3 regions of the Pseudoalteromonas sp. UBA2102 genome follow, and region 3 is predicted to be linked to each of the others. Evidence: predicted binding sites of a transcription regulator. Region 3 holds the regulator's gene; each other region holds the start of a gene.
What was found. Region 3 encodes sigma-54, which starts transcription at its own class of promoters, with help from an activator protein. Its sites were predicted from a motif close to GTTGGCACGNNNNTNGNNT; they were not measured.
Positions count from the first base shown of each region.

Region 1: the regulator sigma-54 is predicted to act here: its motif matches at 5,930-5,948, upstream of B2R65_RS12410 (LiaF domain-containing protein).
Region 2: the regulator sigma-54 is predicted to act here: its motif matches at 8,704-8,722, upstream of B2R65_RS17965 (DUF1328 domain-containing protein).

Region 1 covers NZ_DCYU01000090.1:7,277-17,582, forward strand. The annotation lists gene B2R65_RS12385 (hypothetical protein) at 1-118, shown strand, start outside; gene B2R65_RS12390 (NACHT domain-containing protein) at 344-4,384, shown strand; tRNA gene B2R65_RS12395 (tRNA-Ile) at 4,531-4,607, opposite strand; gene B2R65_RS12400 (YqaE/Pmp3 family membrane protein) at 4,877-5,035, opposite strand; gene B2R65_RS12405 (BON domain-containing protein) at 5,101-5,667, opposite strand; gene B2R65_RS12410 (LiaF domain-containing protein) at 5,985-6,641, shown strand; gene B2R65_RS12415 (VOC family protein) at 6,711-7,127, opposite strand; gene suhB (inositol-1-monophosphatase) at 7,579-8,382, shown strand; gene B2R65_RS12425 (substrate-binding periplasmic protein) at 8,436-9,245, opposite strand; gene B2R65_RS12430 (GGDEF domain-containing protein) at 9,262-10,306, opposite strand, start outside.
Region 2 covers NZ_DCYU01000140.1:11,159-21,464, reverse strand. The annotation lists gene B2R65_RS18005 (cobalamin biosynthesis protein CobD/CbiB) at 1-717, shown strand, start outside; gene tyrS (tyrosine--tRNA ligase) at 789-1,988, opposite strand; gene B2R65_RS17995 (peptidoglycan DD-metalloendopeptidase family protein) at 2,368-3,681, shown strand; gene B2R65_RS17990 (hypothetical protein) at 3,758-3,934, opposite strand; gene B2R65_RS17985 (aldo/keto reductase) at 3,948-4,919, opposite strand; gene B2R65_RS17980 (sodium ion-translocating decarboxylase subunit beta) at 5,058-6,188, opposite strand; gene oadA (sodium-extruding oxaloacetate decarboxylase subunit alpha) at 6,200-7,978, opposite strand; gene B2R65_RS17970 (OadG family protein) at 7,988-8,233, opposite strand; gene B2R65_RS17965 (DUF1328 domain-containing protein) at 8,762-8,935, shown strand; gene B2R65_RS17960 (hypothetical protein) at 8,988-9,179, shown strand; gene B2R65_RS17955 (YcxB family protein) at 9,336-9,803, shown strand; gene csrA (carbon storage regulator CsrA) at 9,854-10,045, opposite strand; gene B2R65_RS17945 (aspartate kinase) at 10,135-10,306, opposite strand, start outside.
Region 3 covers NZ_DCYU01000073.1:70,960-81,265, reverse strand. The annotation lists gene B2R65_RS10385 (zinc-dependent metalloprotease) at 1-1,459, shown strand, start outside; gene mgtE (magnesium transporter) at 1,506-2,864, opposite strand; gene B2R65_RS10375 (HPr family phosphocarrier protein) at 3,124-3,396, opposite strand; gene rapZ (RNase adapter RapZ) at 3,437-4,282, opposite strand; gene B2R65_RS10365 (PTS sugar transporter subunit IIA) at 4,302-4,754, opposite strand; gene hpf (ribosome hibernation promoting factor) at 4,759-5,046, opposite strand; gene B2R65_RS10355 (RNA polymerase factor sigma-54) at 5,074-6,573, opposite strand; gene lptB (LPS export ABC transporter ATP-binding protein) at 6,643-7,368, opposite strand; gene lptA (lipopolysaccharide transport periplasmic protein LptA) at 7,365-7,913, opposite strand; gene lptC (LPS export ABC transporter periplasmic protein LptC) at 7,903-8,457, opposite strand; gene kdsC (3-deoxy-manno-octulosonate-8-phosphatase KdsC) at 8,454-9,005, opposite strand; gene B2R65_RS10330 (KpsF/GutQ family sugar-phosphate isomerase) at 9,006-9,977, opposite strand; gene B2R65_RS10325 (calcium/sodium antiporter) at 9,980-10,306, opposite strand, start outside.

The DNA of each region.
Region 1 (10,306 bases), on a different contig from region 3:
ACAAGAGAGAATGGCAGAGCTAACAAGCTTGGGGCTTAATAGGCAAATAGCTCTCGAAACTGTATCACAAGAGCTGAGTCACTTCAGGGCTGAAATTACTGAGGTTTATTTAAAGTAATAACTACCCTGAACTCTATACTGACTTAAAGCTGATTCTGGTTTTTAGTTGAATAGTTGAGTGATAGATATCAAGTCATTATGAATAGCAATATTGAGATAGCGACTCAGTGAGTCGTCCCCATCTCTTCAAGTAGGTACGACTTTATTACAAATTGGACGCAATATCTTAAAAGTGTTACTTATATATTTCATATCTATACTTTATTTCTAAGGGTAATGGGAATTGAATACAGGACGTACACATCTTTGGGATCGACGAGTTAGGCGTTTAAATGTAAAAAATCCTAACAAATTTGATAATAGCACCTGTTTTTTTTCTGACTTCACCCAAAATAAGCATATCGTCTTACTTGGCAGCCCTGGTTCAGGGAAGTCCCATCTATTTGAGCATCTTGCACAACTCAATAATCATTTGGTAATAAAGGTAACTTCCTTTTTAAATAAGCCAGCCTCTCTTTTGGGTAATAAGATCTTCCTTGATGGTTTAGATGAATCCAGAGCAGGCGCTGACGGAGTCGTATTAAGCCAAATTGTACAAAAATTATTTCAACTTGAACCGGAGCAATTTGTCCTCTCTTGTCGAGAAAGTGACTGGTATGGAAATGTCGATCTTGACATTTTGAATGATTACTTTGAAGAAGATGTTGTAATACTGCGTTTAGAACCTTTGGATCATTTTGAACAAGTATCGATATTAAATGGTCTAAATATTGAGATTAATACTCAAGAATTCTTTCTCAAATCAAAATCTTACGGACTATCTGGGCTGTTAGAAAATCCACAGACTTTAATAATGCTTGCAGAATCTGTAGCTGTTGATGGCTGGCCTAAAACTAAGAAAGAGCTATTTGAATCCACAGTAACATTACTTCTTCGGGAGCATAATCAGAAAGTATCAAAAAAAGAGTTAGGTCGATTCGTTCCCCTAGAACTAGAAGATACTGCAGGAGCTATATTTGCGTGCAGACTATTAAGTGATGTAGAGGGTTTTTCGGTTGATGAATCCAACGATAATCTAGTTCTGCCAATTCGTAGCCTTACTGAACTCGATACAATGGGTATTGAAAAGACAGTTGCTATCCTGAGTCGGAGAATTTGCGCAAAGAGCGATACTGAAGGGGTGTTTGATTATTGTCATAGGACAATTGCTGAGTTTGTAGCTGCTAAATGGATTTCAAAGCAGGTAGATAAAGGGTTGCCGATTGGACGTATTTTATCAATCGTTGGTTTAAACGGATTCCCAACATCTGAATTAAGGGGGCTATTCGCATGGTTAGTAGTCTTTCAACCCAACATAGCAGCGCAATTAATAGCTAAAGACCCTTATGGCGTTTTAACCTATGGTGATCCAGCCTCTTTATCTGATAGCAATAAACTCATTTTGTTAGATGCGCTTGCAGAGCACTCTGAGCATAACCCTTGGTTCAGAAACACCTACTGGGATGAACCTAATATAGGTGGATTAATAAGCGATAGATTAGTGCCCAAATTGAAAAGTATATTGCTCAATGAGCAAAGCAGCTTTCAACTTAGAGCCCTTATTTTTGATGCGCTTGAGCAATCTAAACCAATACCTTCACTTCTAGACACTTATAAGCAAGTACTTATCAACACTGATTTTAGTATACGTGATAAAGAGAGCGCAGTAGTTTTGCTGTCGAAATCAGGAGAGCCATCTTATCAATTTGTGCAAACAATATACAAAGGGTTGTTAACACAAAATGATAAAGTTTCGTTGCGAATCAAAACAAAGCTTATATCGAATTTTTTTGGAAGCGTATTTACTTGGAAAGATATTACAAAATTGCTCAATAGCTTAATAGCTTATAACGGGAAGACCGCAATAGGTGAATTCTGGGATCTTGTGGATTTAGCTAGTGAAAAAGAGTCTATATTACTGCTAAATAACTTCCCTAATCAAGATAATGACAATACATATAGTACAGAGCATCGAGAGATAGACTCTGAGCTTCAATACCTACATAACAGCTGGCTCAATCAAGCTCTAAATAGTGAAATTAGTTTCACCGGTAAGGAGCTCCTTAATTGGTTAATGCGTAGTAGCTCTTTAAGAGGAGGTTTTAGCTCTCAGTGGGCTAAAGAAAACACTGCAAAATTAAGAGAAAGAACCTATGAATTGAGAGAAGCCTTTCGCTGTATACTTTTAGATGAAGCCACTGATAAATCTTTAATGTTTAGAATTAACAGATTTCGAAATGATTTCCCTAGAATACTTTCAAATAGTGAGCAACTCTCAGAGGCTTTAAATATACTAAATGATTGCACTACAACACTTGTTGAAGAAATTTACAGATGCGCTTTTCAATTATGTTTTATAGATCCTAAAAATAATATTGAAAATTTTAATTACTTAGTAGATTTCCCAAATAATTCTAATCTTCAGGCAATTGCGGACCAAGAGTTGAGTTGCGAGGTAGAAGACTGGCGATATGAGGATATTGCAAATAGCCTAAAATTTAAAGCCAACTCTAAAAAATCACAAATGCACAATCTTAATCAATTTGAAAGGGAAAAGACCCTTATTGAAAGCGGTGAGCACTTAGGTCATTTAGGTTGGCTTGCATATCTATATTACGGGCATTATAGCAATATACCTGAATGTAGGCTTGATGAACCATTAGTTATATTATCAACATACTTCAATGGTAACGACTTCAGTTACGTCTTAGAAGGCTTCAAATCAATAACTTACAGAACAGACCTTTATGATTTAGGTTATATAATTCAGCTCACCAAAGAAGGTAAATCAGCCCGTATTTTATCTGCATTTTTAGCCGGACTAGACGAATTATGGAGAGAGACTCAGAGTATATCTGCATGGACAACAGATAAAATAAAGCTAGGACTAATACTGGATAGCTTTTGCCTATCACCTCAATTAAAAAAAAGAGACCACACATCAAGAAACTGGTTGCAAGCTATACTGCATGAAAAGCCACAATTGGCAGTTGAAACATATTATGAGTATATGTTAGCAGAAATTAAATCAGGTTTTCAGTATCTACATGCAAAGCATATATTTCTAAATTCAAAAAAACTAAAGGCATTTCGTAAAGAATCAACTATCAAACTTTTAGAGGCCTGCTTTTCAAAACCTTATGCTCAAGACTTTTGGCATGGAGCAATCAATGATAAGGAAAGTCTCAATAAGCTAGGAGTAATTGTTACAAATATATTAAGTACAGCTCAAGATCTAGAAAAGGATTTAAGAGAGTTCTATGTAGCACAGGCGTTCATTATCCTACCTTCTTACAAACTGCAATTTATGCCGAATGACGAAGATAGCCTCAACCAACTTTGGATTATTAAGGAACAAATAGAGAAGTATGGGCCCAACTTAGAGCTGGTATCAACTGAAAAAAAAGTTTCAATCTATAGCTGTCTTGCTAATGAGTTTGCAAGACGGTTTGTAAATACTCCAAGACCAAAAAGTGGTTGGTCAGGGAATAGAAATGATCATGAGGCTTCTGCTGTAGTTAAAGATGCAATATTTAAACTAGCATCGATTCCACTTCCGGTGGCAAGAAATGCTCTTAGAGGTATGCTCAGCGAACCTGAGTTTAATACATACAATCAAACATTAATGGCAGCAATTCATGACTCTGAACAGCTATATAGGGAAGCAAGCTTTAAAAAGCCATCATGGAAGGGGGCTGCGAATACATTGTTTAATCAAAAGCCATCAAATATTGATGACTTATCTTCCTTAGTGTCAGCTCATTTAAATGACTTAGCTAAAGTTATTAAATCAGATAATGCTAATATTCATAAGCAATTTTGGAATGTAGATCAATACGGAAAGTTAGTTAATCCTAAGCCTGAAAATGAGGGAAGAGATGCTTTATTAACACTCCTTAGAAATAAACTACCTAACTATATAAGCTCAGAGCCTGAAGATCTTCAATTTGCAAATAAAAGAGCTGACATAGCTTGCAGTTATACAGAGCAGCACCTTAAACTGCCTATCGAAATTAAGAGACACTATCACCCTGATTTGTGGGATGCACCCAAGGACCAATTATACAAACAATATATGAAACACGCAGAGCGCTCAGGGAGAGGTATATTCTTAGTTTTTTGGTACGGGTTAGACTCAAAACGAAAGATACCCAACACAAAAAACTATAAGGATTATAAGCCTAAATCAGTTGATGAACTAGCTTCTGCTTTGGAGGCATCTCTAAGTGAGCAACTAAAAGATGCAATTGAAGTTGTAGTTATCGATGTTTCTGGTGATGTATAAGCAGTCAAGGTAGTTTTATTCGATAAATATTTTTCTTGTATTAAGCGCTTTAGCCCAACCCAGTTAATAAGTATAATTAAAAGTAGCACAGAGGTAGCACAGGGTAATTTCTGTTAGTAGGTATTTACTCGGAAAGCTTGAAAAAGTGGTGGCCCCTCCCAGACTCGAACTGGGGACCTAACGATTATGAGTCGTGTGCTCTAACCAACTGAGCTAAGGGGCCAACTTTGTATAACTACGAGGTAGTTAATTTTTGAAGCGTTTAGCCACTGAGCGACTAAAGCGGGTTGCAGTATAAAAAGTTTTTTAAGGCTTGTCACTAGCAAAAACCTTTATTTTAACAATCAGTAAGCTGACTGCTTAAATAGTAATCTTTTTGCATGCGAATAGGCAGGAAATAACAGAAAAATAAACGCAGAAGTATGTAAGCCGCTTTTTTACAATTTTAATAACTATAAAAAAGTGGCCGGCTCACATTGAACACACCACACATTATTTTTTAGCAATAATGTAGATAGCGTGAATTAAACCAGGGAAGTAACCCAGTAAAGTTAGTAAAATATTTAGCCAAAAGTGCATACCTAAACCAACTTGTAAAAATACACCCAGTGGCGGTAATAAAATCGACAGTATTATACGAATGATATCCATGATGTAGCTCCTTTAAAAATGACAAGCAAAAAGCCCAGCTAAGCTGGGCTTTTTAGTATAGTGTATTATTCAGCAACAATAGTTAGTTCATCTACTACGTCACGAACATCTTCAGCATTTTTAGCAATTTTTACTGCTAACTGCTTTTCAGCTTCTGTTTCAACAGAACCTTTAAGTTTTACTATACCGTTGTCGGTATCAACATCGATATCTGTACCGTCAACTTCTGAGTCAAATAAGAAACGTGTAGTAATTACTGTGGTGATTTTAGCGTCCGTTAAGTCGTTATCATCATCATCCATAGTGTCACGGTCTTTGTCGTCCATATCCATGTTTTTCACAACAGTTAGGTTGTTTTCTACATCAGATACGCCATCTAGGCTAATTACAAGTTCTTCAGCTAGCTCTTTATCAAGGTCGCTGTTTACTTTACCTGTAAGTACTACCTTGCCATTTTTTACATCAGTGTTAATGTCAAAGTTGTTTAGATTAGTGTTCATAAGAAGCACTGTTTCTGCCTTACCATCAATCCAAGCATCTTTACTTTCATTTTCCCAAGTGCCCGCTTGAGCACCCATAGCTGTAGTACCTAGAACTAAAGCCGCAATCATAGATTTGTTGAATGTTTTCATAATCTTTCTCCTTTTGATTAAAGACACTTTTATATATGCGAGCTTTAGGCCAACTTTATTAACACTTTAAATTCATGAAGTTAGCTATTTTATTGGGTATAAATAAAAATACCTCCGAGTAAACATTTACAGGCTATTAGGTAAAACTTTCTTAAGTGGTGAAAATAACGATTATATTGCTGTTTTGGTTAATCTATCGTTAATATAATAAATTAAGCGGAGTTATTAAAATAATAAGCCATTGATATATAAATAGTTAAGTTTTGGTACACCACTTGCTATGTACAGTGGTAACTCATATAAAAAGGATTATTCCCATGTCTGTAAAAATTGAAGACCGCCCAATAGAGCAAGTTCGCGAACAAGTGATAGACCAACTTATTTATAACTACAGCCATGGCGTTATTTCAGCTGAAGCCTTTGAAAGGCGCTTAGACAGTGCAATGGAAGCAACCGAAAATACTGCGTTACTCAATTTAGTAGAGGATTTAACCCTTACTACGGATACCCAGTACAGTGCTCAAAAGCAAACTCAATTTGCCCCTAACTACAGCGCCCAACAAGCGGATGAAGAAAACTTAACACTGCGAAGCATTTTAGGCTCAAGCGAGCGTAGCGGCCAATGGGTGGTGCCTAAAGATATTTACATTCAAAACTATATGGGGTCGATTGTTTTAGATTTTACTGATGCTATTTTTGCCCACCAACATGTTACCGTGCATGTAAATTGTATTTTTGGCAGCGAAGAAATTTACGTACCAGAGCATGTTAATGTAGTTTCTAAAATGTTTTGTATATTAGGCAGTTTTGAAAACAAAACGGTGTCGCTTAATAAGCGCCAAGGCCCCACAATTAACCTAGAAGGTAAAACAGTTTTAGGTTCGGTGGAGGTAAAAGTTAAACGCACCATTAAAGAAAAGTTTGTGAGTTTTGCTAATGATTTAAAGGCACAGCTTGGGGTGAGTAATAAATAATACGGGTAAAAACAAATGGGTAGAAAAGCCATATTATGCGCTTTTCTACACCGTTGTTTACTGCCTATTTTATAAGTCGTTATTACGCTCGCTTGGAATGTCACTCATATACTGCACAAACTCAACCTCGAACCCGGCTGGGTCTAAGTAATATACGTTTTTTCTAAATGGGTTTTCTGCGCCCTCTTTATCAATGTTAAATCCGGCGTGTTTTAAGCGCTGTATAACAGCGTCTAGGTTGTTTGTAACGTAAGCAAAGTGAGCCAGTCCGACTTGGTGCCCTGCCAAATCCCTGTTTTTATGCTCGCCATTATCGCTTATAGCAATGTAGTGATTATCGTCGCCAAAATGTACCCAGCGCTTAGGTTTACCATACCAAGTGTTATGCCCTTCACTTCTAATAGACCAATAAGGAAAGGCTGCTTGGTAAAATTTAAGCATGGCATTTATATCGTTTACTACTAAATGTACGTGTTCTAATTTCATTATTATTTACCCTAGTTGATTGCTTAAACACAAGATAAAACCTCAAGCTAACTTTAGGTAAAGCACTTTTTTTACTTTTTATTATTATTGGTGTGTACTGCCCTTTTAAGATTAATTTTTACAACAGTATGTTTGCTTGCAGGACGCGGAAGCTTTGCCTACATGGATGTAGGTAAGGGGCGTGAGCAGGACGCGGAAGCTTTGCTTCATGGAAGTTATTGAGCTCCCAAGGCTTCGCACTCCGCGCTGTGATTAAGCTGCCCTTCGGTTGAACAAATTTCAATCCATACTCGCCAACATGTCTTAGATACGAATAAATTTACATGCATTTCAAGGCCGTATAAAAAACGCACAAAAGTATTTAGGGTTTATTGTTTACTTTATGGCAAAAGTCGCTAAAATACGCCGGCTTAAATATATAAACGTTCTTTTACAACCCAAAGGTAATACCATGCATCCAATGTTAAACATTGCGGTTCGCGCTGCGCGCAACGCAGGCAAAATTTTACTTCGCGCAAGTGAAGATTTATCAAAAGTTGAAATTCAACAAAAAGGCACTAACGACTTAGTGACTAACATTGATAAAGAAGCCGAAGCCGTAATTCGTGATACAATTTTAAAATCTTATCCTGATCACTGCGTTGTTGGTGAAGAACTAGGTGAGCACAAAGGAAAAGATGCAGATTACCAATGGATTGTTGACCCGCTTGATGGCACAACTAACTTCATCAAGGGTATCCCTCATTTCGCGGTTTCTATCGCACTTAAAGTAAAAGGTCGTTTAGACCAAGCTGTAATTTACGATCCAATTCGTGGCGAGCTTTTCACAGCATCTCGTGGTCAAGGCGCACAGCTAAACAGCAAGCGTTTACGCGTTACTAAAACCGTAGAATTAGCTGGTTCAATTTTAGCAACAGGCTTCCCTTTCAAACAAAAACATCACTTAGATGCATACACAGACGCGTTTAAAGCATTGTTTACACAAACTGCTGATATTCGTCGTGCAGGTTCTGCAGCGCTAGATATGGCATATGTAGCTGCGGGCCGTGTTGATGGCTTTTTTGAAATTGGCTTAAAACCGTGGGACACAGCAGCAGGCGAGTTACTTGTAAAAGAAGCTGGCGGCATGGTTGTTGATTTTGCAGGTGGCGTTAACTACAACAATAGCGGTAACATTATTTGTGGTGCACCTAAGCTTACTCAAGCAATTATCCGTGAAATTCGCCCAGTATTACCTGAAGCGTTACTTCGCTAATAAAATGCACGTAACCCTATTATAAAAAAGGAGCCTATGGCTCCTTTTTTGTTTTAAAAGTAAGGGTTATCGAGCTTTAGCTCCGTGGTATAACCTTTTGTAAAAGGGAGTGAGTTTATGTCTTTTGCAAAATACTCATCAAATAACGCATCAAACTCTCCGCTGTTTTGCATGTTTTGCAACCCAAGCTCTATGGCTTGCGCTAAAGCTGGCTTACTACTTACAACAAAATAATAAATACCGGTGGGATAACTAATAAATAAATTAGGCACAATAACTAAGTTACTCTGCGCATTGGCAACAAGCTCAGAATTAACTTCGATAAATGAGCGAGGAAAGTAATCGATTCTGCCCCGGCTAGTAAGCGTAAACATAGCTTGATAGTTACTCAGCGGCCTTACATGTAAGCCGTTATAGGCCATTATTTTTGTATCTGGCCAATCATGCCCTTGCACTGCCGAGAGCTCACTTAATTGCGCCAAAGTGGTAATGCCTTTAAATTTTTCGACATTTTTTTTACTGGTTAATAAAACGCGCTTACCTATAAAGCCTTTAAATAGCGGGACTTTAACGGCTATTGCCCGTGCCTCTCGTTCTGGGCTGCTCATGCTCCAATAAACATCTAACTCTGTTTTATCTAGCTCAATCAGGTCACGCTGTTGCTGTAAGCTCACTGGCTGCATTTTTATGTCTACAGGGTAATTAGCCCGCTCTAGGGCTCGTGTTAATAGCTCACTTAGGTATTCTTCACGGGCATTTTGCACACTTTGCTTTTGAGCAACATTAACAATCTCTACCCCTTGCACAAAAAAACTAACCGCAAATAAAGCAAACCCACCAACAACTACTTTTAATGGCAACATAATAATTACCTATTTTTTATACCACCTGTTTATTCTCTGGTGCTAAGCGCACTACGGCAGGCGCAGGCTTTCTGCGCTTACAAATAAACAAATAACTATGGCGATATCGCTTAGCCTCTTTTTTAGCATCTGTTGCAAGTGCTGCAACTTGATGGCTGTTTTTACATTCTTGTAAGTCGGGCTCCACAAGGCCAATTGATAACGTAAGTAAAGGTACAAATTGCTTTTCTCCCTCACGATTTGTAGCCCAGTAACCTTTGCTCTTAATGTGCTCAGGCGTAAAAAAAGTGCGTGATTGCAGTTCAAACTGCTCAATTATGGTATTACAAATATACACAGCATCTGATTGGTCAAACACAACCATAAAGTCATCACCACCTATATGTCCTACAAAGTTAGCACTGTTTTCGCATGCTTGCACGGTTACATCTGCCAATAATTTAATCACACTATCGCCACTGGCATAGCCGTATAAATCATTGAACTGCTTAAAGTGATTAAGATCTATATAGGCAAGCGAAAACGCACTTTGTGAGCGTAACCTTTGCTCTATTGCCTCATTAATCGCTACATTACCAGGGAGCATGGTGAGTGGGTTAGCGTGCTGGGCGTGACGAATTTTTTCTTCTGTTATGTGCTTTAAAATATCACGCAATGGGGCAAGCCCTAGGTAACGTTTATTTCGGGTGATCACAATATGGCGGCGAATATCAAAGTCTTGCTCTGTAATTTGCTGACTCACGGTATCAAGAAGTTGGTTTTCATCCACCACTAAAGGTTGTTTATCCATAAAGTCGGTTACGGGGCACTTGTCGTAAAGTGCATGGCCATAGGGCGCTGCAAACACCTCAGTGAGCTGATCTTTATGTAGTAACCCAACCGGTTGGCCGGCTTTATTTAAAACCGCTAGGCTCATCACGGCTTTGTCTTTTTCGAATAGCTTGTGGGCGTCTTTGCAACGGGTTTCGCTGTCTATTGCTTCTTGTGTAACAGCAAGCCAGCCAATCGCCATTGATTGATCAAACGTATTGCTTGGCTGTTTAAAGTTTAATGCTTGTAAT
Region 2 (10,306 bases), on a different contig from region 3:
ATTGTGTTACTGCTTGAATTTGCCTTTTATCCTGAGCTGCTCGCGGGCCTCATTTTATATTTGTGCCTAGAAAGCAAAGCGATTGAAAAAAAAGCCCTGCGTGTTGCAAAGTTAGTAAAACAAAACCAAAAATCTACCGCGCGTGAACTCGTAAAGCCACTGCTTGCCCGAGAGGTCAATAAGCTCTCAGCGCCTGGTATTATCAAAGCCTTAATTGAAAGCTTAATTTTACGAACTGCCCGTAATTACTTTACCGTTATATTTATATTTTTATTACTTGGGCCAATTGCCGCTTTAGCGTATCGGCTACTGACTTTAATGCAGCATGCTTGGCGCACCGATATTTCACCTAATAGCCACTTTTTAAAACCGCTTAAACTACTTTTGTTTATAATCGAATTTATCCCCGTACGCTTACTTGCATTAACCATTGCCGCAAGCAAAGCCAGTAAACAAAGTATGCATTACATAAAGCACTATGGCAGACACTTTTATCAAACAAATACAGGGTGGATTTTAAGTGTGTGCTCCGCCTCTATTGGCGTACAGCTAGGCGGCCCTGCGGTTTATTTTGGTAAGCGTTTTAATAAAATGCGAATTGGTACCGAGCGACTCCCAAAAGCCGAAGACGTCCCTGTGATCATAAATAGATTAAATCAAGCGCGTGCATTTTGGCTGTTAGTTATTATCAGTATTGAGATATTAAAGCTGATTTAGTGGTTTTTTAGCAGCCAAAATACGCGCACAAAAAAACCAGCCTAAGCTGGTTTTTTTAGTTTTAACTGCGCTTACGCTACAGTAATGTTGGCAAACTTACGTTTACCTACTTGGTAAATAGCGGTCGTGCCTTTTGCTACTTCAAGTTTTGTATCAGTGATTTTATCTTCACCGTTAAGTTTTACTGCACCTTGCTTAATCATGCGCATTGCTTCAGAAGTACTGGCTACTAAATTAGCTTCTTTAAGTAAGTTAGCAATTAAAATACCTTCTTCTGCAATCGTAATTGTCAGCTCAGGGATTTCATCAGGTAGCGCTTTTTTCTGAAAACGTTTGATAAAGTCATCGTGTGCGGCTTGCGCAGCTTCTTCACTGTGAAAACGTGCAATTAACTCTTTCGCCAGCTCAATCTTAATATCACGCGGGTTAGTGCCCTGCTCTACGCGTTGTTTTTGCGCTGCAATTTCTTCGATTGATAAGCTGCTTAGTAAGTCGTAGTAGCGCCACATAAGCACGTCGCTAATCGACATTACTTTACCAAACATATCGTTTGGCGCATCAGTAATACCAATGTAATTACCAAGCGACTTAGACATTTTTTGAACGCCGTCAGTGCCTTCAAGCAATGGCATCATTAATACTGTTTGAGGCTTTTGACCTTCTACTTTTTGAAGCTCGCGACCCATTAAAAGGTTAAAGCGCTGATCAGTACCACCAAGCTCTACGTCTGACTCAAGTGCAACCGAATCCCAACCTTGTACAAGTGGATATAAAAATTCGTGAATTGCAATGGGTTGGCCGTTGCCGTAACGCTTTTTAAAGTCGTCACGCTCTAGCATACGCGCTACAGTTTGATTAGCTGCAAGTTTGATCATACCTGCGGCACCGAGGTTTTCCATCCATGAAGAGTTAAAGGCAACGGTGGTTTTAGCTGGGTCTAAAATCTTAAAAACTTGCTCTTTATAAGTCTCAGCATTGGCAAGTACATCTTCACGGGTCAGTGGTTTACGTGTTACATTTTTGCCTGTTGGATCGCCAATCATGCCGGTAAAGTCACCAATTAAGAAAATAACCTCATGACCTAAATCTTGAAAGGTTTTCATTTTATTAATTAGTACAGTGTGACCTAAATGTAGGTCTGGCGCGGTAGGATCGAAACCGGCTTTAATTTTTAACTTTTTGCCCGACTTTAGTTTTTCAACTAATTCGTCTTCAATTAATATCTCTTCTGCACCGCGTTTTATCTCTGCTAGAGCGGTTTGTAAATCCACTGTGTATTACTCCAAAATTCTGCCAACGAAGGGGCAACTAGATGACTTGCTACATAAGGGTTTAAAACAGATTTAAACCAAAAGCACTTATGTTGCTAACATAACAAATTTCTACCTAATTAAAACAATTTTTTATGCGAATAATGCAACTAAACTCAATAAGCTTAGTCTCACTGTGTTAGGCAATTAGAAATGGTGTTTAAACGCCGATTTTAGCGTACTTTAGAATCAGTTTAAATCGATAAACTTAAACAACTATAAATTGTCATTTTACTAACATTTGCGGGGCTTTTAGCTTTATTTACTAGTATTCGTACCTTATTACGTATATCCTGCATTAATATATATTTTATTTTCACGACAGCAGAAAAGGCACGTTATGGTTCACGTGGTTAACACGCTTCCCAAAAAACACAAATTGCTTATTCTAGGTTTGGTTTCTGCTATTGTTGGCTTAGCCTTTCTTCCTTCAGAAAAAGCGACTGCATCCAAAGACAATAGTGCAAATGCACTAGAAATTGGTAAGCGTTACGAGTTACAAGTTAAAGTTGAAGACAACGAAAAATTAACTGAATTAAATTCGCCAGAAGCAGCAGAAAAGCTGCCAGAATACGACTTAGTCGATCATCAAGTTAAAAACGGCGATAATTTAGCAATTATCTTCAAGCGTGCTGGCTTTTCAGCGCAAACGCTTCACAAGCTAATTAACACCAATGCTGAAACACGCAAACTAACTAAAATTCACCCAGGTGAAATACTTAGTTTTGCAACAGCAGAAAACGGTGATTTAGCTCAGCTTCGTTATGTTATTTCAAAAACAGATACTTTGTTTGTTACCTTAAATGACGAAGGTAATTACGACACATCAATAGATAGCAAAGAAATAGAAACACTGAGCAAAACAGCCGGTGGCGAAATTTCTAGCAGCTTTTGGACCTCAGCAATTGCTGCAGGCTTAAGCGAGCGCCAAATAATGAACTTTGCTGATATATTTGGTTGGGATGTGGATTTTGCCAACGATATTCGTAAGGGCGATCAGTTTGGGCTAATTTACGAGTCGCATTATGTTGATGGCGAGTTTATTGGCACTGGTAAAATTATTGCGGCAGAATTTATAAACCAAGGCCAGCGTTATGCGGCTATTCGCCATACCGACGGCAGCTTTTATACGCCTGAAGGGCGCAGCATGAAAAAAGCATTTTTACGTGCGCCGGTAAACTTTAAGTATATTAGCTCGAGCTTTAACCCACGTCGCTTACACCCAGTAACAGGGCAAGTAAGAGCGCACCGTGGTATTGATTACGCAGCACGTACAGGCACACCGGTTGTAGCTTCGGGTAACGGTAAAGTAATTAAAGCAGGTTACAGTAAGTACAATGGTAACTACGTATTTATAAGCCATGGCACACAGTACGTAACTAAGTACTTACACCTTAACAAAAAGCTTGTTAAAACAGGCCAAAAGGTTAAACAAGGTGACAAAATTGGTACTGTGGGTTCTACCGGCCGTGTAACAGGCGCGCACCTACACTACGAATTTTTAGTAAATGGTGTACACCGTAATCCTAAAACCGTTAAGTTACCTAAGTCTGAGCCATTACCACGCTCTGAACTTGCTAAGTTTAAACCTATTGCCGAAAACTTTATTGCACAGCTTGAACGCAATCGCGAATTACAGCTAGCTCTTAAGTAACGTATAAGTTATAGATACTAAAAAAGCCTTTGTAGGGTTAACCTACAAAGGCTTTTTTGTGTTTTTTATTAATTTATTAGTTCATTAATACATAAATTAGCTGTACGACTAAAGAAACCATAACCAGCGGCCAAATATATTTGCTGTATTTGGTTGCGCCATCCAACCCCATTTTACCTTGGTACTTTTCAAGCAAAGGTATCAGCACTACTAAGGCGACAAACAAGCAAATTAAAATAACAAATATATTCATTCCTAAACCTTAATTATGGTAATTCATGGCCTTTGGCGCTTACATACAATGCATACCAATGTTCGCGACTTAACGTAACATTTAGCGCACCGCATGACGCCGCAATACGCTCAACGTTCGTTGTGCCAATAATTGGCTGTATTAATGCAGGGTGGCGTAATAACCAAGCTAAAACAATTGCCTCAGGTGTTGTATCGTAAAGTGCAGCAAGCTTATTTACGAGTATGCTGGTATTTATATCGGCTTGCGATGCATTTGTTAAATCGCCCCCTGTGTATAGCCCTTGGCATAAACTTCCCCAGCTTTGTATTTGAATATCAAAGTGGCGGCAATACTCTACACTGCCCGGTGTAAAGTTAAGATCTTTTCCATCTGCATTACCTGCATAAACGCCTTCATCAACAAATTGGTGTTTTTGTAAACTTGCTTCAATTTGGTTAGCAACAATAGGCATATCTAAGGCATGTTGTAAAAAGTTCATTTGGTGCTGCTGCATGTTCGATACGGCAAAATTACGTACTTTACCGCTTTCTTGAAGGCAGCTAAATACTTGTGCAATTTCTTCTACTTCCATTAGCGGATCAGGGCGATGAAGCATAAGCACATCAAGGTAATCGGTGTTTAAACGTTTAAGTGAACCTTCAACTGACTCTTCAATCCACTTGGCCGAAAAATCGTAACGCTTAGGGCCTTTATCATCTTCAAAGCGTATACCGCATTTAGATTGAATATACATGTGCTCGCGCAGCTCTGGTCGCTCAGCTAGTGCTTGGCCAAATACCTGCTCGGCTTTGCCAAAGGTATAAATATCGGCGTGATCAAAAAAGTTAATGCCGCCAGCTATGGCTGCATCAATACACTCGTGAGTTTGCTTTAAGTGAGCCTTAGTAATGGCGTCTTTATTCCAACCGCCGCCTAGGCCCATACAGCCAAAAACGAGTCTACTAACATGAGGTAAATATTTTGCCAAAGGGGTGTGAAGCATGATGACTATCCTTATTAGTGTGCATAGCCCTCACTGTAAACAAAAACACGTCTGCAAACAAACTTTAATACGTGCAGTTTTATAGGCATAAAAAAAGCGCAGTAAACTGCGCTAATCGGTTGGATTAAATCCTAAATACTAGCCAACAAGCGCCAGTAATATACCTGCGGCTACGGCACTTCCTAGCACCCCAGCTACGTTTGGCCCCATAGCATGCATAAGTAAAAAGTTATGTGGGTTATTCTCAAGCCCAACTTTATTAACTACACGCGCCGCCATCGGTACTGCCGATACACCCGCAGCACCAATTAAAGGGTTAATAGGTGTTTTAGAAAGCTTGTTAAGGCCTTTTGCCATAAACACACCCGACGCTGTACCAATAGCAAATGCCAACGCACCGAGCACCAAAATACCAATAGTTTCTACAGTTAAAAACTGATCGGCCGCTAGTTTAGAGCCCACTGCCAAACCTAAAAATATCGTGGTTATATTAATAATTTCGTTTTGGGCACTGTTACTAAGCCTATCTACAACACCAGACTCACGCATTAAATTACCTAAACAGAACATACCTACCAGGGGAATAGCCGCTGGTAAAAACATAGCGGTTAAGCTCAGTACCATTAAAGGAAATACTATTTTCTCTTTTTTAGATACTTTGCGCAGCTCTGGCATTTTAATAGCACGCTCATCAGGTGTAGTTAATGCGCGCATAATAGGCGGCTGAATAATTGGCACTAACGCCATGTAAGAATAAGCAGCAACCGCAATGGCACCTAGTAAATCAGGGGCAAGCTTAGATGCTAAAAATATGGCTGTAGGGCCATCGGCACCACCAATAATGGCAATGGCTGAGGCATCTTGTAAGCTAAATTCAAAGCCAGGTACATAGTTTAATAAAATTGCCCCAAACAAGGTGGCAAAAATACCAAACTGCGCGGCTGCACCCAGTAACAACATACGCGGGTTGGCAATAAGCGCACTAAAATCAGTCAGCGCCCCTACTCCCATAAAAATTAATAAAGGGAAGATCCCCGTATCAATACCTACGTAATACACGTAATAAAGCAAACCACCTGGGTCAGAAAGCCCAGCAACCGGAATATTAGTCAGTATTGCACCAAAGCCAATCGGCAGCAGTAATAGGGGTTCAAAGTTTTTAGCAATGGCTAAAAACAACAACAAACACCCTACCGCAATCATTATTAAGCCAGGAAACGTAAAGTTAGCAATGCCGGTAGCATGCCAAAGGTTTAAAAGACCTTCCATTAAAGCTACTCCTACGCCATCGCTATAATTGCATCGCCCGTTGTCACAGCATCACCTTCAGACACTAAGACCTCAGCCACAGTACCTGAGTGCATTGCACGAACCTCGGTTTCCATTTTCATCGCTTCCATAATAACAACCACATCGCCTTCGTTTACGGCTTGGCCTGCTTTTACTTTTACTTTAAAAATATTACCTGCCAGTGGCGCATTCAGTGTTTCACCTGATGCAACCGATGCTGATTGTGGTAAGTGCTCTGAATCTTTTAGCGTTACCTCTTTAAGTTCGCCACCTTGCGCAACCACTACATCGTAAACTTTACCGTCAACTTTAACGCTGTATTGCTCAGCGCTAACACCTTTGTTATTTGCAGGTTTTGTTGCAGGCTTAGTGTTTGCATCATCAGCACTTGGCACTGCTTCAAAGGCATCTGGGTTGTTGCGATTTTTAATAAATTTAAGGCCAACCTGTGGGAATAATGCATAGGTAAGCACATCATCTATTTGCTCATCAGCAAGTGTTAAACCTTGTTCTTGCGCTTCTTTTTGCAGCTCTGCTTCAAGCGATGCAAGCTCTGGGGCTATATTATCTGCAGGACGACAGGTAATAACCTCGCTGCCATCAAGCACTCGCTCTTGCAGCTCTTTATTCATAGGTGCTGGTGTTAAACCATACTCGCCTTTTAAAACACCGGCGGTTTCTTTGGTAATTGTTTTATAACGCTCACCCGTAAGCACATTTAGTACTGCTTGTGTGCCTACAATTTGCGATGTTGGAGTAACTAGCGGAATAAAACCTAAATCTTCACGCACGCGTGGGATCTCAAGTAATACTTCATTTAGCTTATCTGCTGCGCCTTGCTCTTTCAGTTGGTTTTCCATGTTGGTTAACATGCCACCAGGTACTTGCGCGAGTAAAATACGGCCATCAACACCTTTAAGGCTCCCCTCAAAGGCAGCGTACTTTTTACGCACATCTCTAAAGTAAGCCGCTATTTCTTCTAGCTGGTTTAAATCTAATTCGGTATCGCGGGGCGTTCCTTCAACAATCGCTACAATGGTTTCTGTAGCTGAATGACCGTAAGTCATACTCATTGAAGAAATAGCGGTATCAAGCATATCAATGCCTGCATCAATGGCTTTTTGATATGTAGCAGTACTTAAACCTGTGGTTGCATGGCACTGCATAGCAATAGGGATAGAAACGGTTTCTTTTAGCCCTTTAATAAGTTGCTCTGCATCGTATGGTTTTAATAAGCCTGCCATATCTTTAATACAAATAGAGTGACAACCTAAATCCTCTAGCTGTTTTGCAAGGGTTAACCACATATCAAGGGTATGCACAGGGCTTACAGTATAAGAAATAGTACCTTGTGCGTGTGCTCCTACTTTTACAGCCGCTTTAATTGCCGTTTCTAAGTTACGTACATCGTTCATGGCGTCAAAAATACGAAATACATCTACACCATTTTTGTGGGCACGCTCTACAAACTTTTCTACCACGTCATCGGCATAGTGGCGGTAACCCAATAAATTTTGCCCGCGCAATAACATTTGCTGTTTAGTATTGGGCATTGCTTTTTTAAGGGCACGAATACGCTCCCACGGATCTTCACCTAAATAACGAATACACGAATCAAACGTAGCGCCGCCCCACGACTCAATAGACCAATAACCGGCATCATCAAGTTTGCTAGCAATAGGTAGCATGTCATCTAAGCGCATACGGGTTGCAAGTAAAGACTGATGAGCATCGCGTAAAACAAGTTCTGTTAATTTTAATTTAGCCATGTGTGCCTCTTATTTATTATTTGATTTGTACTGAGCAATGGCAGCACTAATAGCAGCGATGTGCTCGTTTGGCACACCTTGAGATTTTAAAGATGGTGATTTAACCGGTATTGCAACTTCAGCCTCGTCAAAACGAGCAACCAAGTTAGACATGAGTGACACAGCACCAATCAATATTGAAAGAAATACAAACACGCCCACCATGCCCGTCAGCATCAAGCTACCTGCGGTTGTGAGTACAGCTCCTATATCCATTTTTCTCCCCCTGCACTATATAGCGATATAAAAAACCGCTTTATTTAAATAATTATTCACCGAATGATAACAAAACTTTTAACTTTGTCCACCACCTGTCAATTGGTAAAACCAATTAAAATTAAACTAACATACAGCCACAATAGTTAACATAGCTAATACAGGGTTAAATTGGCTTCGATATAGATGATAAAAATAACCGTTATAGGCAAAGGTTATATGGTTAAACCCAAAACAACTTAAAAACCATAAAAAATAGTAAGTTAAACGGCAGGTAAAAAATCAGCTTGGGCTAAAATGTAAATTGGTCTTACCAAGGCTAGTAAAGCAGCGCGCAAAAAATATTTATTTTTTTACTCTCTTTACAATAGTGTGAATAAGTTACATCGTTAAACGTAAAACTTACCAATCCTAAATTTACAACCTTCGCTCAAAAAACCATAACACATTGAAAATTAATAAAATTAAACTCTGGCACGCAACTGGCATTATTACTTTCGAACGAATTTGATAACCAAGGAGAAAACAATGTTACGCTGGACAATTACATTTTTAGTTATTGCTTTAATCGCTGCAGTGTTAGGTTTTGGTGGTATCGCAGGTGCCGCAGCTGGTATAGCAAAAATTATATTCTTTATCTTTTTAGTACTTTTAGTGATTTCTTTAGTTTCAGGTGCGCTGCGCGGTAAATCGCCCAGGTAGCTACTAACATACTTAAAACACTAAACAATCAACATATACAAGGAATTACATTATGAACTCAACAACTTTAAAAGCAGCACTAATCGCCGTATTTGCAGGTTTCTTTATGATGGGTTGTGAAGACAACCACGCAGAAGAAGCAGGTGAGCGTATTGATGAAGCAGTAACTGACGTGCAAAACTCTGTTGAAGATGCATGTGAAAATGTAAAAGAAGGCGTTAACGCAGAAGAAACTAACTGTTAATCTGTTTGGTAACGTAAAAAACGGCTTTTAATAAGCCGTTTTTTTGTGCGCTAATAAAAAGCGGCTTCTAACTCTTATAATGCATAGCCTACATTAACGGGTGTGATTTTTACGCTAGCTTGTTAAAATAGCGAAAACTATTACTTATTAGCAATTATGGCACTGACCACCACTTACACACTCGATAAACCCTACTACTACGAATGCTTTGACGAGTCCCACTCTTATAGTAAAGCAGCCAAGCCAAAGTATTTTTTGCTGGCATTACTGGTGTGCTTAGGTTTAATTAGTATTTACGCTATGGACGATCATTACCTAGGTACATTTTTAATAATGCTGGGTGTATTAGAATGCGTTGCCTTTTATTACCGCAGGCCTTGGTGGGTTACGCGCCAAATGTTTAGTCGTGCTTCGGGCTCAACGGTTACTCTTTCATTTACCGATGAAGCTATTAGCACCGAAAACCACTATAAAAGCCATACATTTAAGTGGGCAGAAATAACCCATATTATTAAAACCAACCACGGCTACTTAGTGCACCATAATAAAGGTATGCAATATATTTCTAGTAGTGTATTAACCGATGAAATGCGCGATTTTATAAACAAAAAAGCCACTCAGTGAGTGGCTTTTGGTATAGCTAAGTGCATTACTCAGCTAAGTATACGTGTTGATTAAGCATTGCCCGGATTAGGGTTAGACTTTTCAGCTTGTATACGCATGTAAATCTCTTCACGATGCACTGAAACGTCTTTAGGTGCGTTAACACCAATTCGAACTTGATTTCCTTTAACACCTAATACAGTAACAGTTACTTCGTCACCAATCATTAGGGTTTCACCTACTCTACGAGTTAGTATTAGCATTCTCTTGCTCCCATGTTCCAATAAATTATAAGATTCCGCTTGACCATTTTAATGAAAAATTGATTGAAAAGTAAGTAAAAACTCCCAAACTATCCATTTTCTGTTAAAAATTCTGAGTGTAACGCTCTTACTGCTAGTTCTAAATACTTCTCGTCAATTAAAACCGATACCTTGATTTCAGACGTCGATACTAAAACTATGTGTATGCCTTCTTGCGCCAATGCATCAAAAAATTGATGCGCTACACCACTGTGAGACTTC
Region 3 (10,306 bases):
CGCATTTATAGTCAAAGTATTGCCGAGCAATGCTGATCCTATGGATATTCGCTATAACGTTATTCAGTGGGTGCATCGTGCTACACGCGGATGGTCTTACGGAAGCTCTGTTATAGACCCTCGTACCGGCGAAATACTCAAAGGGCATGTAACACTTGGCTCATTGCGTGTACGCCAAGATATTTTAATTGCAGAAGCCCTTGGTGCGCCTTATTTAAAAGGTAACGAGGTGGCTAAAAATTTACAGGCAATGGCACTTGATAGGATTCGCCAGTTAAGTGCACACGAAATTGGCCATACGCTGGGCATTGCACATAACTTTGCAGCCTCGGTGGGGGATAGAGCGTCGGTTATGGATTACCCGCACCCACTACTTAGCTTTAACGAGCAAGGCGAGCTTGATGTAACCCGCGGCTATGCAAGCGGTATGGGCGTATGGGATACCCAAGTTATTAAGTATGGTTACAGCGACTTTACCAATCAAGATGAAAGTGCTGAGCTTGCAGCAATATTAAAAGAGAACAAAACGATGGGCCTTGAGTTTATATCTGATAGCGACGCACGCGCAAAGGGCGGGGCACACCCTACAGCGCACTTATGGGATAACGGTACTAACCCAACGCAAGAGTTACTTAGAGTGCTTGATGTACGTAAAAAAGCGCTTTCGCAATTTGGTATTAACAACATTAAAACGGGCGATGCACTCTCGCAGTTAGAAGAAAAACTCGTGCCGCTTTATTTATTTCATCGCTATCAAGTAGAGGCTGCAGTTAAGCTAATTGCGGGGGTTAACTACGAATACGAAACACGTAACAACTCACCTGCTAAGGGCGCACAAGTGGTTGCAAAAGCGCAGCAGCAAGCGGCGCTTAGTGCTATTTTAACAACATTAAAACCGGCTAATTTAATTTTGCCTGAGTCGGTGTTAGCGCTTATTCCGCCAAAAGCATATGGCGAGTCTAAATCGCGTGAAAGCATAACAGGGCGTACGGGTATAACACTTGATGCGATGGCCTTGCCAGAAGTAGCTGCGCAGCATAGTTTATCGTTATTATTAAACCCACAGCGTTTAAATCGTTTAGCTCAACAACAAGTACGTAATTATAATTTTTACAGCTTAGATGAGTTGTTAGAGCAGCTTTACAGCCAAGTGTTTAATGTGTCATCACCTAATACAATGAAAGGCAAAATCACCCAGCGGGTGCAGTTTTTAACTGCAAAAAATATGGCTGATTTAGTCACTAGTGACAAGGTAAGCCCAGAGGTGCAGGCGCAGCTACGTTTCTACTTGGTAAAATTAAGTAAAGAGTACAATCAAAACTCAATGTTAAGTAATACCAGTGTAGGAGAAAGCGCGTTTAAACAGTATTTAGCAGAGCAAATAAAACAGTTTTTAAAAGTAGGTAAGTGGCCTGAAAACTTCAGTGGTTTACCAATGCCACCGGGCTCACCAATTTAATTATATGTTTTAGTGTGTAGTGGCTACTTAACCTGAGCTCAGGTTGCTAAATAAGTAGCCACGTTGCGGTGCCTAAAAAGGCAAAAATACCGACAATATCAGTTACTGTTGTAAGTACAACACTACCGGCAAGTGCAGGGTCTATATTCATTTTTTTCAATAAAATAGGAATACATGCGCCAGCAACACCAGCCACTACAAGGTTCATAAACATTGCAAATGCGAGCACGCCGCCAAGCATAAAATCCCATTGCCAAAGCGCAATTACACTGGCTATAAGTATTGACCAAATAACCCCGTTTAATGCGCCTATCGCCAGCTCTTTAGCCATTAAAAATCGTTGGTTAGTTTGGTTAATATGGCCCACGGCAATACCGCGAATAACCAGAGTTAAAGATTGGCTACCTGCTACACCACCCATTGAGGGCACAATGCCATTGAGTACAGCTAAAATAGGTAATATATCTAAGGTGCTTTCAAAAAAGCTGGCCACAAAGGCGGCAGCTAAGGCTGTGAGTAAGTTAACGCCAAGCCATACTGAGCGTTTTTTTGAGCTTTTTAAAACAGGTGCAAAGGTGTCTTCTTCATCATCAAGACCGGCAAGGCTTAATAAGCTGTGCTCTGCATCTTCACGAATAACATCAACAATATCATCAATGGTGACACGCCCAAGCAAGTGGGCGTTATCATCGACTACAGGGGCCGATATCCAGTTATGGCGCTCAAATAACTGAGCAACTTCGCTTTCATCCATCGAAATAGGGATAGACTCACAGTCTTCATCCATTAAATCTTGAACAATTTTTTCAGGCGGGTTAGTTAACAGTGTGCTAAGTGATAATGCACCTAAAAAACAGTTATGTTTATCAACAACGTATAAATCATCGGTGCCCTCTGGAAGCTCGCCGCGTAGCCTAATATAACGCAGCACAACATCAAGTGTAACGTCTGGGCGAATGGTCACCGTATCGGTGTTCATTAGCGCGCCTGCAGAGCGCTCTTGGTAAGATAAAGCCTGTGTAGCGCGTTCGCGGTCTTGCGTATCCATAGCGCTAACCACATCTTTGTACACGGTGTCAGGAAGGCTACGCAGGACTTCACCTAAATCATCGTGGCCCATATCCTCAGTGGCCGCGGCAATATGCTCAGGTTCCATTTGTGCAATGATACCTAAACGTACATCTTCAGAGAGCTCTTCTAGCACATCCCCTTGCACATCTGGGTCAACCAGTTGCCAAAGCATGCGTCTAATTTTATGCGGAGAGGATTCAAGCAGCAGTGCTGTATCACAAGGTGCTGTTTTTGCTAGCATGCGTCTTACTTGAACAAATTGCCCACTATTAAGTGATTTAGTCACTTGTTTTAGTTGCTGTAGTGGATAGTCTTGTTCAAACGCTTCTGGCATTGGCATCCTAAATATTTTTGTGTAATGGAAAGGTGTTTAGTAAGTGGTTTTGCCCACTGTTATTTTCTTTATTTTTTGTGCTAAACCCAATGCTGGGGCTAAATTAGTGTTTAAAATTAAGTAACCAAATTTAGCAGGGGCATGGCTTTATTACCCTAAATTAAAGCACTAAATTAGGCGAGTCGGAATACCTTAATTTACTAAATCTTTATAGTTTGGCCTGATAAGTCTTTAACTTATAAGGCTATGGTGCTTTAAGTTATTCTTGTTCGTTAAATCGTTGTGCGATTAATTGCCCAACCGCATGCAAAGCTTGCTCTGAATCAGGGCCTTCACAGACTACTTTAACTTCTTTACCTTTACTGCTTTCAAGTAACATTAAAGCTAATACGCTGTCGCCTGCGGCTTCTTTATCATCTTGGTGTAAGGTGATTTTAGCATCAAACTGTACAGCTAATTGCGCAAGGACCGTTGCCGCTCTGGCGTGTAAGCCTAATTTATTTTTTATTAAAAATGTGTCTTCACAGCGCATAAATTACTATACCTAAACTGAACAGGTTATTATTTTAAGGTTACTTTTCTTGCTCACGATGACGAATTTTGACATTCGGATGCGTCATAGCAAAGCTCTCACCAATGGCTTGCGCTAAATAAACCGAGCGGTGTTGACCACCAGTACAGCCAATTGCAATAGTGAGGTAACTACGGTTATTACGCTCTAAGTGTGGCAACCAAGTTTGTACAAAGGTTTGAATTTGCCAAGTGAATTTTTGCACTATGCTGTGATTTGCCAAAAAATCTTTTACTGGTTGATCAAGGCCCGTAAGCGGTTTGAGTTCAGGCTCCCAGTGGGGGTTTGGCAAAAAGCGAGCATCAAAAACATAATCAGCTTCTTTAGGTATGCCGTGTTTAAAGCCAAACGATTCAAACGTTACAATAAGTTGCTTATCTTTTTTACCCAGTATTTTTTCGCGAATTGACTCTGCTAATTGGTGCACACTTAAATCGGTGGTATCTAGCATAAAGTCAGCGCGCGTTACGAGTACATCAAGCAGTTCTTTTTCTTTTTTTATTGCTAAATCAAGCGGCAGTGAATCGATGGATAAAGGGTGTAATCTGCGTGTTTCTGAAAAACGTTTGATCAGTGTTTGATCATCACTATCTAAATAAAACAGTGTGGGTTTAGCAAAGTCAGGAAGGTACTCGAGAATATCGTTAAATTCGTCTTGTTCTTTGGGAATATTACGAACATCTATGCTAACGGCTATTTTGTCATAGTTATCTGAAACACTTCGCACTAAAGAGGGCAGTAGGTTGACCGGAATATTATCTACGCAATAATAGCCTAAATCTTCAACCACGCGTAAAGCAACCGACTTACCTGAACCAGAACGGCCGCTTATGATAATTAACTCCATTTATAGCCCTTAGTATTTACTACGATTGATCAACAATTACTTGATACAGCTCTGCATCGGTTTTAGCACTACGCAGCTGTTTACAAAATTCTTTGTTGCTCAGTTTATCAGCTATGGTTGCCAGAGTCTTTAGGTGCTGTTGGTTATCGCCATCTGGTACGATGAGTGCAACAAAAATATCAACAGGGCAGTTATCAATAGCATCAAAGTTAACAGGAGTGTCGCTAACAAGTACTAAAGCCAGCGGCTCTTCTACGCCACCCATTCTGCCATGAGGAATGGCGATACCCCGGCCAATACCAGTACTGCCTAGCTTTTCTCTGCTTGCCAGCGCATTAAGAATATCTTGTTGTGGTAAGTAGGGGAGCTTTTCATGAGCAAGCTCACTGATAAACTCTAAAATTCTTTTTTTACTACTAAAAAGGACCGCAGCTTTGCTGCAGTCCTGGCATACTAATGTACTTAATTTCATAATATTAGTGTCTAGCAAGCTTCTCTTTATGTTTTATGACTTGACGATCGAGCTTGTCAATCAACGAGTCTATAGCGGCATACATATCTTGGTGCTCTGTTGAGGCAAATAAATCTGCGCCACTTACATGAATAGTCGCTTCTGCTTTTTGGTTGAGTTTTTCTACATCGAGAATGACATGCACATTGCTAATATGATCTGAGTGCCTTTCTAGCTTTGCAAATTTATTATTTACATAGTCTCTAAGTGAATCAGTTACTTCTACGTGACGACCAGTTAGGTTTAGTTGCATAAGCATTTCCTCTTTGTTTTTTACGTCTTATATCAAACTCTTTCTCTGATTTGACGGTGGAATAGCTAGCGATTCACGGTATTTTGCTATTGTGCGTCTAGCTACTTTAATTCCTTGCTCTGCCAATATATCCGCAATTTTACTATCACTCAATGGTTTAGCTGAGTTTTCCGCGGCAATTAGCTTTTTAATTAGGGCACGTATTGCGGTTGATGAACACTCGCCGCCATTTTCAGTGCTTACGTGGCTTGAGAAAAAATACTTAAGCTCAAATATACCACGTGGTGTATGCATATATTTTTGCGTAGTAACACGCGAAATTGTCGATTCATGCATTTCTACCATTTCAGCAACATCGTTTAAAACCATTGGCTTCATGGCTTCGGGGCCATGTTCAAAAAATGCCTGTTGCTGTTTTACAATACAGTTTGTTACCTTAAGCAGCGTGTCGTTTCTGCTTTCAAGGCTTTTTATAAACCATTTAGCTTCTTGTAAGTGAGAGCGAATAAACTGGCTATCACCACTTGATTTTACGGTACGTGACATAGCCGCGTACTGACTATTTACGCGTATTTTTGGCATGCTATCTGGGTTTAGCTCTACCACCCAGCGGCCTTTTATTTTTTTAACCGACACATCTGGTATCACATACTCCGACTCTTCCCTTACTATTGTATCTGCAGGTTTTGGGTTGAGGGTATGTATTAGGGTCATGACCTCTTTAAGCTCGTCTTCTTTAAGCTTAGTCTTTTTCATTAATGTACGATAGTCGCGTGCCGCTAATAGATCAATGTGATCGGTTAAGATCATTTTAGTTTGTTCTATAAAAGGGGTGTCTTTATCAAACTGGTTTAGCTGAATACACAAGCACTCTTGTAAACTGCGCGCGGCTATACCTACAGGGTCAAATAACTGAATACGCTTTAAAACGGCTTCTATTTCATCAAGTTCAACTTCAACTTCGTCATCGTTTTCTTGGTTAAAGCTCTCTAAAATCTCTTCGCAACTTAGCGTTAAAATACCCGAGTCATCTACAGCTTCTACAATGGCAATAGCAATGGCTTCGTCAGTTGGGCTAAAAGGAGTAAGCTGAAGCTGCCACATTAAATACTCATGTAGCGTTTCAGTAGAGGCACCTTGATAAATAGACTCATCTTCCGGCATTGGGCCTGAGGATGCCGCAGGGGCTGCGCTCATGTACTCATCCCAGGTTACATCCATTGCCATATCATCGCTAACGGTGTCTTTATTTAAAGCTTCGCCACTGTCTTGCTCGTACTCGCTGGTTGTACCGTCAGCCGATGCGCTTACGGTTACATCATCCGTATCTGCTTTTTGTTCATTTTTTCCAGCCGACTCTTCCGTGTAATCTTGCTCTTCTACTTCTAATAGCGGGTTGCTATCAAGTGCTTCTTGTATTTCTTGCTGGAGATCCAATGTACTGAGCTGCAGCAAGCGAATCGCTTGTTGCAATTGTGGAGTCATTGTAAGTTGCTGGCCCATGCGCAGCTGTAATGATTGCCTCATGTATCTCTAACAATCCTTTTATGTTGTTATAATTAATATTAGCAGATGCTTGTAGGTGTGGCTTAAATGTTACAGCCTAAATTGCTCGCCTAAATAAACATCGCGTACAGTTTTGTCATTTAATACGTGTTCTGGGGTGCCAGATGCAATTAGCTCCCCATGAGAAACAATGTAGGCTTTTTCACAAACATCAAGGGTTTCTCTTACATTGTGATCGGTAATTAATACGCCAATGCCACGGTTTTTAAGATGTTCTATTATTTTCTTTATATCTAACACTGAAATCGGATCAACACCAGCAAAAGGCTCATCCAATAAAATAAATTTAGGGTTTGCTGCCAGTGCTCTGGCAATTTCTACACGGCGGCGTTCACCACCAGAAAGCGCCATACCTTGGCTATCGCGAATATGCTGAATACTGAATTCATCAAGTAAGTTGTTAAGCGTTTCTTCTCGCGCGGCTTTATTGAGCTCTTTACGCGTTTCTAAAATAGCCATTAAGTTTTGATAAACTGTCAGCTTTCTAAATATTGATGACTCTTGCGGCAAATAGCCAATGCCTAAACGGGCGCGGCTGTGCATAGGTAATAACGTAATGTCGTTATCATCAATAGAAATTTTACCTTTGTCGCTAGGTACTAATCCTACAATCATGTAAAAGGTGGTGGTTTTACCTGCGCCATTAGGGCCCAATAAGCCAACAATGCTGCCGGCTTCTACCTCAAGGCCTACATTTTTTACAACTTGGCGGCCTTTATAGCTTTTTGCTAATAGTTTTGCTTTTAAGGTGCTCATGGTTGACCTTCGTTACCTGTTTTTTCTTTAATTTTTGCTTCAACAGGCACTAAAATTGTGTGGACACGATCCGTAGAGTTTTCGTCTTTTTCTGCGCTAATAAGCTGCTGCTGCATGTCGTAGGTAATACTTTTAGCATTAATTTTTTGACCGGCTTGTGCGACTTCAGCATCGCCAACAAGCGTTAAAAAGCGCTTTGCTACGTCGTAACGTACTTCGTTTGCGCTGGCACTCATTACGGTACCGTCGTCTTGTTTTTCTTCGAAGTAGGCTGGGCTGCCAGTGGCAATAAGGAGTTGTTTGTTATCCCCTAAGTCTTCACGTTTATGTACTTCGAGTCGGTCGGCTGTAATTTTGCGATTACCATGCACAATTTCGACGTTCTTTTCAAAAATACCTACGTTTTCTTTAAGTTGGCCTTCTTGACGGTCTGCACTAATAGAAATTTGATTTGCTGGCGGTTGAGCGGCAGGCTCAGCAGCAGAGGCGCTAAATGCAAGCATTAGCGATGGGATAATAAGTATTTTAGTGAGTTTATTGGTCATAATATATTGTTCGCGTATGGTTAATTAGTTTTATTACTTCGGTTTTTAAATCGGCTTCAAGGCCTTTACCGACAATTTTTAAATTAGGCCCAGTGACAACCACTGGCTGCTCAGAGCGCATTGTTAACGCTTTAATGTCGACTTCGATGTTATCGGCATTGATGTTATCTATCATGGCGTTATCAACTAAATTTTTAGCAACCACATTGCCTTCTAAAATAAGTTGTTTATCTTCGTAAAGCGTTGCTTCGTCTGCATTTATTCGCCATGTTTGTTTTTCGTTATATAAAGTAAAAATAGGTTTTTCAAAAAATGTAAAACCAAGCTGTTGGTACAGCTCCATTTTAGCCGCTGTGACTTTATGGCTTATTTTGCCTTGCTCGTCATAGGCTGTTTGCTTAAGCTCTATAGCGGTGTAATCGGGCTTTGCAATTACTTCAGGTTCTTGCTCTAGCGCTACATTGGTTTGGGTAAAATAAGGGTACCAAAGCCAAACCATACAGCCGATGAATAACGCACTGAGTATAACGCGTGCTGCATTCATGAACTGGTGCCTTGTGTTGTCAGCGCTATGCCATTCTCTAGCATAAGTAAGTCTGTGAGCTCTCTAACGGCGCCAAAGCCGCCAGGCATTTGCGTAGTGTAATGCGATAAGCGCTTAATAAGCGGGTGCGCATCGTTTACTGCAACGGCAAAGCCAACGCGCTCCATTACTGGCATGTCAGGGCCATCGTCGCCAATGTAGGCTATTTGTTCATCAGTTAACTTTAAAGTGTTTTTGAGTTCTTGATAAGCAATAAGTTTGTCTTCTTGGCCTTGATAAATGTGCTGCACGGTTAAGCTGCTCATGCGAGTTTGCACTATTTCTGAGTGACGCCCCGTAATGACCGCAACTTCAAAACCGCTATTGATCAGCGCTTTAATGCCAAAACCATCTTTTGTATTAAATGCTTTTAATTCTTCGCCTTGGTTACCGAGGTAAATTCGGCCATCAGAAAATACACCATCAATATCGCATATGAGTAGTTTTACTTTTTTGGCGCGTGCTTTGGCATCATCGCTTAGCGGTTGATAGAGATCTTCAAATTGCATTTATAATACTCCTGCTTTTAAGAGGTCTTGCATATTTAAGGCGCCTATTGGCTGGTTTTTATCATTGACCACAATTAAACCATTAATACGTTTGTTTTCCATTATGTTTAGGGCTTCAGCTGCAAGTATATCGGCCGTGGCAGTTGTGCATGATTTGGTCATAACCTGGCTAATAGCGGTGCTATGTATATCCACTCTTTGCTCTAAAATACGGCGTAAGTCACCGTCGGTAAAAAGGCCAGCAAGCTGTTGATTGTTATCTACAATAGCGGTCATGCCCAGCCCTTTGGCTGACATTTCTATTAACGCGTCTTTAATTGTTTGCGTTACACCTATAATAGGGGTGTTTGTGCCGCTGTGCATTACATCTTTTAAAGTGAGCAACAATCGCTTACCTAAACTGCCACCAGGGTGAGAGAGTGCAAAGTCATCGGCGGTAAAGCCGCGTGCTTCTAAAAGCGCAACTGCCATTGCATCACCCATTGCTAAAGTAGCTGTGGTGCTTGCTGTAGGCGCTAAACCTAATAAACAGGCTTCTTGTTCTACTTTTATGCATACGTGCACATCGGCAAGTGTTGCCATAGTAGAGAGCGGGTTGCCCGTCATCGATATTACTTTTGCGCCAAGGCGTTTAAGCACCGGAATAATATTAAGTACTTCGCTGGTTTCGCCCGAGTTTGATATAAGCATAACCACGTCATTTTTGGTTATCATGCCTAAATCACCATGGCTTGCTTCGCCTGGGTGAACAAAAAAAGCAGGGCTGCCTGTACTTGCAAGGGTAGCAGCAATTTTATTACCAATATGGCCTGATTTACCCATGCCAATAACAATAATGCGGCCTTGGCAATCAAACATGAGCTGACACGCACTATGAAAGTTTTCGTCAACGTATTGTGTAATATCAGCAAGCGCTTGGCGTTCAATGTTTAATACGCGTAAACCTTGCTCTATAAAATTTAGTTGTGCCATTGTTACCCTACTTGACTAAAAATATAACCTTGGTACGCCAAAAATGCGATGAGTAATAGGCCACCTTCTACTCTATTGATACGCTGAGAACCTCTAAAGTTCAATGACATAATAATAAGCGCAAGCGTAGCACCTAACATAATAAGTATGTCGCGGTTTGCAAGTGACGGGTCAACCACTGATGGGTTAATAATACCTGCAAGTGGTAATACCGCTAAAATATTAAATATATTTGAGCCCACAATATTACCTAGGGCTAAATCATCTTCGTTTTTAAGTACACCCGCTACAGAAGCTGCAAGTTCAGGTAAACTTGTGCCAATGGCAAT